Regions from separate parts of the Streptomyces sp. NPDC002619 genome, predicted to be linked through region 2. Evidence: predicted binding sites of a transcription regulator. Region 2 holds the regulator's gene; the other holds the start of a gene.

Region 1 (3,405 bases), on a different contig from region 2:
CGGTGGCGGCGTTGAAGCCCTGGCCCTTGTCGAGCTCGGCGACCTTGGAGGTGATGACGTAGCCCTCCAGGCCGGCGTTCTCGGCGATCCAGCGCAGCGGCTCGACGACCGCGCGGCGGACGACGGCGACACCGGTGGCCTCGTCGCCGGTCTTGTCGAGGTTGCCCTCGAGGACCTTGGCGGCGTGGACGAGCGCGGAGCCACCACCGGAGACGATGCCCTCCTCGACCGCGGCGCGGGTCGCGGAGATGGCGTCCTCCAGACGGTGCTTCTTCTCCTTCAGCTCCACCTCGGTGGCGGCGCCGACCTTGATCACGCACACGCCGCCGGCCAGCTTCGCGAGGCGCTCCTGGAGCTTCTCGCGGTCCCAGTCGGAGTCCGTGTTCTCGATCTCGGCCTTGATCTGGGCGACGCGGCCGTGGACGTCCTCGGTCTTGCCGGCGCCGTCCACGATCGTGGTGTCGTCCTTGGTGACCGTCACGCGGCGGGCGGAGCCCAGCACGTCGAGGCCGACCTGGTCGAGCTTGAGGCCGACCTCCTCGGAGATGACCGTGGCGCCGGTGAGGATCGCCATGTCCTGCAGCATCGCCTTACGGCGGTCGCCGAAGCCCGGGGCCTTGACCGCGACCGCGTTGAAGGTGCCGCGGATCTTGTTGACGACCAGGGTCGACAGGGCCTCGCCCTCGACGTCCTCGGCGATGATCAGCAGCGGCCTCGAGGCGTTGGTCTGGATGATCTTCTCGAGCAGCGGCAGCATGTCCGCGATGGAGGAGACCTTGCCCTGGTTGATGAGGATGTAGGGGTCCTCCAGGACGGCCTCCATGCGCTCCTGGTCCGTCACGAAGTACGGCGACAGGTAGCCCTTGTCGAAGGCCATACCCTCGGTGAAGTCCAGCTCCAGACCGAAGGTGTTGGACTCCTCGACGGTGATGACACCGTCCTTGCCGACCTTGTCCATCGCCTCGGCGATGAGCTCGCCGACCTGCTGGTCCTGGGCGGACAGCGCGGCGACGGCGGCGATGTCGGACTTCTCGTCGATCGGCCGGGCCGTGGCGAGCAGCTCGTCGGACACGGCCTTGACCGCGGCGTCGATGCCCTTCTTCAGGGCGGCCGGGGAGGCGCCGGCGGCGACGTTCTTCAGACCCTCGCGGACGAGAGCCTGGGCCAGCACGGTGGCGGTGGTGGTGCCGTCACCAGCAACGTCGTTGGTCTTGGTCGCCACCTCCTTCACCAGCTGGGCGCCCAGGTTCTCGTACGGGTCCTCGATCTCGACCTCGCGGGCGATGGTGACGCCGTCGTTGGTGATGGTCGGGGCGCCGAACTTCTTGTCGATGACGACGTTGCGGCCCTTGGGGCCGATCGTCACCTTGACCGTGTCGGCCAGCTTGTTGACGCCGCGCTCGAGGGCGCGACGGGCGTCCTCGTCGAACTTCAGGATCTTCGCCATGACAGCGGGAGCCCTCTCGGAAATCTGTGGGTGAAAAAGGCACTGCGCCCCGGGCGCCCGGCTTCACTAGTGGTCGCGGGGGCCAGGGGCGCAGCGTCAGGCAATGTGGTGGAGATGAATTACTTCTCGATGATCGCGAGCACGTCGCGAGCCGAGAGGACGAGGTACTCCTCGCCGTTGTACTTCACCTCGGTGCCGCCGTACTTGCTGTACAGCACGATGTCGCCGGTCTTGACGTCGAGCGGCAGGCGCTCGCCGTTCTCGAAGCGGCCCGGGCCCACGGCCAGGACGACGCCCTCCTGGGGCTTCTCCTTGGCGGTGTCCGGAATGACCAGGCCCGAGGCCGTGGTCTGCTCGGCGTCCAGCGGCTGGACCACGATGCGGTCCTCGAGCGGCTTGATGGCAACCTTGGAGCTGGTGGTCGTCACGATCCGACCTCCCCCTTCGGAGATCTCACGGGGTTAACTGTCTGAGGTGGCGACCAGGTGGATCCGTCGTCGCGGGTGCCGGACCTGCCCGTCGCGTTGTTGGCACTCTCGTCTACCGAGTGCCAGAGCCGAGACTATGACCGCGATTAGCACTCGGTCAAGCGGAGTGCCAATTGCCCGCGGCGCGTCAGCCGGAGTTCCCTCCCCGGCACCCCGATCGGCCCCCCTACAGGTAGTCCTCCAGCCGCCCCACCGTCAGCCCCTCCCTCTGGGCTCGGCGCAGCAGGCGGAGCGTGCGTTCTCTCAGGGTGGGGCCCCTGGACTCGTCGGGGCCCACCAGGACGATGTCGCCGGGGTGCAGGTGCTTCTCGCCCCGGGTGTAGGAGATGCCGTCGGGCGTCGTCGCGGCACGCCAGAGGACGACCGCTGACACACCGCAGTCCGCGGCCGCGCGCAGGGTCGTCGTGTCGTACGTGCCGTAGGGCGGGCGGAACAGGCGGGGGCGGATGCCGAAGCGGTACTTGAGTTTGTCCTGCTGGCCGCAGATCTCGGCGCGCTGTCCGGCGTACGGCAGTCCCCGCATCGCCGGATGGTCGAGGGTGTGGTTCTGGATGCTCGCGCCGACCGACTGGAGGCGGGCGAAGTGGCCGTACCCCGGGCCGACCACACTGTCCGTGAGGAACAGGCTGACCGGGAGCCGCAGTTCGCGGACCATGTCGACGAACCGCGGGTCCTTCTCGGCGCCGTCGTCGTAGGTGAGGAAGACGACCTTGTCGGGGGTGGTGACGTGGTCCACGACAGGGGGCAGCCCCGGGCCCGCGGAGTGGGGCGCCAGGGTGCGGGCGGCCGGCTTCGGCGCGCTGGCCAGCGGGGCCGCCAGGCCCCAGTGGCGGTACGGCGGTTCGGCGGCCGGGCTGTGGGACCGTACGCCCTGGGCCGCCTTCTTGCCCAGCCGTTCGATGGGGTCGACCGACTGGGCGCAGCCGGTGAGGAGGCAGGCGGCCGCAAGGACGGCGGCGGTCGGCCGCTGGTGACCCGCCGCCGTCCGCCGCCTCACAGGTAGTCCTCCAGGCGTGCCACCGCGTACCCCTCGCGGGTGACCCTGTTCAGGAACCGGCGCATGTCGTCGATCATCGTGCCGTTCCAGTCCTCACGGCCGCGGAAGTGGGTGAGCACGATGTCGCCGGGGTGCAGGTTCTGGTCCGGCTCCCGGTACTCCCAGTGGTCGACGAAGACTTCCTCGTCCCAGATCGGCGCGTACTTGATCCCGCAGGTCTTGGCCGCGCGCAGGGTGTCCCCGTTGTAGTTGCCGTACGGCGGCCGGAAGACGGTCGGGGCCTTGCCGAACTGCTTCTTCATGATGGCCTGCATGCCGCAGATCTCGTCCTTCTGTTCCTCGTAGGACAGACCCGGCAGATAGGGATGCGTGAGGGTGTGGTTGTTGAGGGAGACCCCCTGCGACTGCATCCTGCGGAAGTAGCCGTAGTCGTCCTTCACCAGGTAGTTGCTGAGGAAGGCGCTGTACGGGAC
Region 2 (3,405 bases):
CAGGAGCCGGTCCAGTGCCGCCGGCCAGCGAGACGGAACGGCGTCGGAGCCCGCCTGCGGCTCGCCGGACTCCTCGACCAGGTCCCCGCAGAAGACGACCTCCGGCTCGCCCGGCACCAGCACCGCCAGGTCGTACGCCGTATGGCCCGGACCCACGTTGGCCAGCAGCACCTGCCGGCCGCCGCCCAGGTCCAGCGTCCACTCGCCGGAGACCAGACGGCGGGGCGGGGCGAGGGCGGCCGCCGCCTCGTGCGCGAGTGCCGGCGCCAGGCCATGGGTGATCGCGTCCCGGCCCAGCTCCTCGCCCTCGTACGCGAACACCGCGTCCACGCCCACCGCCGCGTACACCTCCGCGCCCGGGAACGCCGCCGCACCGAAGACATGGTCGAAGTGCGGATGTGTGAGCGCGACGTGCGTCACACGGCGCCCGGACAGCTCCTCCGCCTGCGCCCGTAGCCGCGCGCCCTCTTCCAGGCTCGACCCGGCGTCCACCAAGAGCGCCGTACCCTCCCCGAGAACCAGCCCCACCGTGCAGTCCCACCCCGGCAGTCGGCACCGCCCGACCCCGGCGGCCACCCGCTCCCATCCCAGCCCTTCCCAAGTCACCGTCACACCGCGACGCTAGCGGTGCGGGTCACACCGGGCACCATCGCCGTGACCAGCCTTGCCCGGGGCGTACCCCACGGCCGTACACTGGGCCGGGGAACGCTGGCACTCACACGCGCAGAGTGCCAGGAAAGGCGCCAAGGGGACGAGTTCTGGAGGTGTGCGCGATGCTGAGTGAACGCAGGCTTCAGGTGTTGCGCGCCATCGTCCAGGACTACGTCGGCACCGAGGAGCCGGTGGGCTCCAAGGCCCTCACCGAGCGGCACAACCTCGGTGTGTCCCCGGCGACGGTCCGCAACGACATGGCGGCCCTGGAGGACGAGGGGTTCATCGCCCAGCCGCACACCAGCGCCGGGCGGATCCCCACGGACAAGGGCTACCGGCTGTTCGTCGACAAGCTCGCCGGCGTCAAGCCGATGACCGGACCCGAGCGGCGCGCGATCCAGAACTTCCTCGACGGCGCCGTCGACCTCGACGACGTCGTGGCCCGTACGGTACGGCTGCTCGCGCAGCTCACCCGGCAGGTCGCCGTCGTGCAGTACCCGTCCCTGACCCGCTCGACCGTGCGGCACGTGGAACTCCTCTCGCTCGCCCCCGCGCGCGTGATGCTCGTGCTGATCACGGACACCGGCCGGGTCGAGCAGCGGATGGTGGACTGCCCGGCACCCTTCGGCGAGGCGTCCCTGGCGGATCTGCGGGCCCGGCTCAACAGCCGGGTCGCGGGCCGCCGCTTCGCCGACGTGCCGCGGCTGGTCGAGGACCTGCCGGAGGCCTTCGAGGCCGAGGACCGCGGCACGGTCGCGACGGTGCTCTCCACACTGCTGGAGACACTCGTCGAGGAGAACGAGGAGCGGTTGATGATCGGCGGCACCGCCAATCTCACCCGCTTCGGACATGACTTTCCCCTCACGATCCGGCCTGTCCTGGAGGCGCTCGAGGAGCAGGTCGTGCTCCTCAAGTTGCTTGGCGAGGCCGGAGATTCGGGCATGACCGTACGGATCGGTCACGAGAACGCCTATGAGGGACTCAACTCCACGTCGGTGGTGTCGGTCGGCTACGGTTCGGGCGGCGAGGCAGTCGCCAAGCTCGGCGTGGTCGGACCGACCCGCATGGACTACCCGGGAACGATGGGAGCGGTACGCGCAGTGGCACGGTACGTCGGACAGATCCTGGCGGAGTCGTAAGTGGCCACGGACTACTACGCCGTTCTCGGCGTGCGCCGCGACGCGTCGCAGGAAGAGATCAAGAAGGCCTTCCGGCGGCTCGCGCGCGAGCTGCACCCGGACGTCAATCCGGATCCGAAGACCCAGGAGCGGTTCAAGGAGATCAACGCCGCTTACGAGGTGCTGTCGGACCCGCAGAAGAAGCAGGTCTACGACCTCGGCGGCGACCCGCTCTCCCAGGCCGGCGGCGCCGGCGCGGGCGGCTTCGGGGCCGGTGGCTTCGGCAACTTCTCCGACATCATGGACGCGTTCTTCGGTACGGCGTCGCAGCGCGGGCCGCGCTCGCGCACGCGCCGGGGCCAGGACGCCATGATCCGGCTGGAGGTCGAGCTCGACGAGGCGGCCTTCGGCACGACGAAGGACATCCAGGTCGACACGGCGGTCGTCTGCAACACCTGCAACGGTGAGGGCGCCGCGCCGGGGACGACCGCCCAGACGTGTGACATGTGCCGCGGCCGTGGTGAGGTCTCGCAGGTCACCCGGTCCTTCCTGGGCCAGGTCATGACCTCGCGCCCCTGCCCCCAGTGCCAGGGCTTCGGCACGGTGGTCCCCACGCCGTGCCCGGAGTGCGCCGGCGACGGCCGCGTCCGCTCGCGCCGCACCCTGACCGTCAAGATCCCGGCCGGTGTCGACAACGGCACGCGCATCCAGCTGGCCGGCGAGGGCGAGGTCGGGCCGGGCGGCGGTCCCGCGGGCGACCTGTACGTCGAGATCCACGAACTCCCGCACTCGACCTTCCAGCGCCGCGGCGACGACCTGCACTGCACGGTCACGATCCCGATGACGGCGGCGTCGCTCGGCACGAAGGTCCCGCTGGAGACCCTGGACGGCCTGGAAGAGGTCGACATCCGCCCGGGCACCCAGTCCGGCCAGTCGATTCCGCTGCACGGCCGGGGCGTCACGCATCTGCGCGGCGGCGGCCGGGGCGACCTCATCGTCCACGTCGAGGTCCAGACCCCGACCAAGCTCGACCCCGAACAGGAACGCCTCCTGCGCGAGCTGGCCAAGCTCCGCGGCGAGGAACGGCCTCAGGGCCAGTTCCAGCCTGGGCAGCAGGGGCTGTTCTCGCGGTTGAAGGATGCGTTCAACGGTCGCTGACGCGAGCTGGGGCGGTTGCCGGGGGTCCGGGGGTTGGCCCCCGGGCAGGCACGGTCAGCCGGGGCGGCAGGGGTTGTTCTCGCGGTTGAAGGACGCCTTCAACGGCCGCTGACGCCCGTCGGCCGGTTTGTTGATCAGCACCTCATGCCGGAGGCCTATGCCAACTGACGGGTGGATTCGGACTTGTTCGGGGGACGTGACAACATGCCGTCATGTCCTCCGCACTGACCGATCTCTTCCCACATCCGATCGTGCAGGCCCCCATGGCGGGCGGTGTCTCCGTTCCGCAGCTCGCCGCCGCTGTGTCCGAGGCGGGCGGTCTCGGGTTCCTCGCCGCCGGGTACAAGACCGCCGACGGCATGTACCAGGAGATCAAACAGCTGCGTGGGCTCACGGGCCGCCCCTTCGGGGTGAACCTCTTCATGCCCCAGCCGGAGTGCGCCGACCGCGCGAGCGTGGAGGTCTACTCGCACCAGCT

The links. Region 2 encodes HrcA, which represses chaperone genes, less so after heat shock. Its sites were predicted from a motif close to TTNGCACTCNGNNNNNCNGAGTGCNAA; they were not measured.
Region 1: the regulator HrcA is predicted to act here: its motif matches at 2,022-2,048, upstream of groES (co-chaperone GroES).

What each region holds. Positions count from the first base shown of each region.
Region 1 covers NZ_JBIAQV010000001.1:311,458-314,862, reverse strand. The annotation lists gene groL (chaperonin GroEL) at 1-1,447, opposite strand, end outside; gene groES (co-chaperone GroES) at 1,567-1,875, opposite strand; gene ACFYXB_RS01675 (polysaccharide deacetylase family protein) at 2,102-2,932, opposite strand; gene ACFYXB_RS01670 (polysaccharide deacetylase family protein) at 2,929-3,405, opposite strand, start outside.
Region 2 covers NZ_JBIAQV010000013.1:129,946-133,350, forward strand. The annotation lists gene ACFYXB_RS21880 (MBL fold metallo-hydrolase) at 1-612, opposite strand, end outside; gene hrcA (heat-inducible transcriptional repressor HrcA) at 774-1,790, shown strand; gene dnaJ (molecular chaperone DnaJ) at 1,791-2,927, shown strand; gene ACFYXB_RS21895 (nitronate monooxygenase) at 3,140-3,405, shown strand, end outside.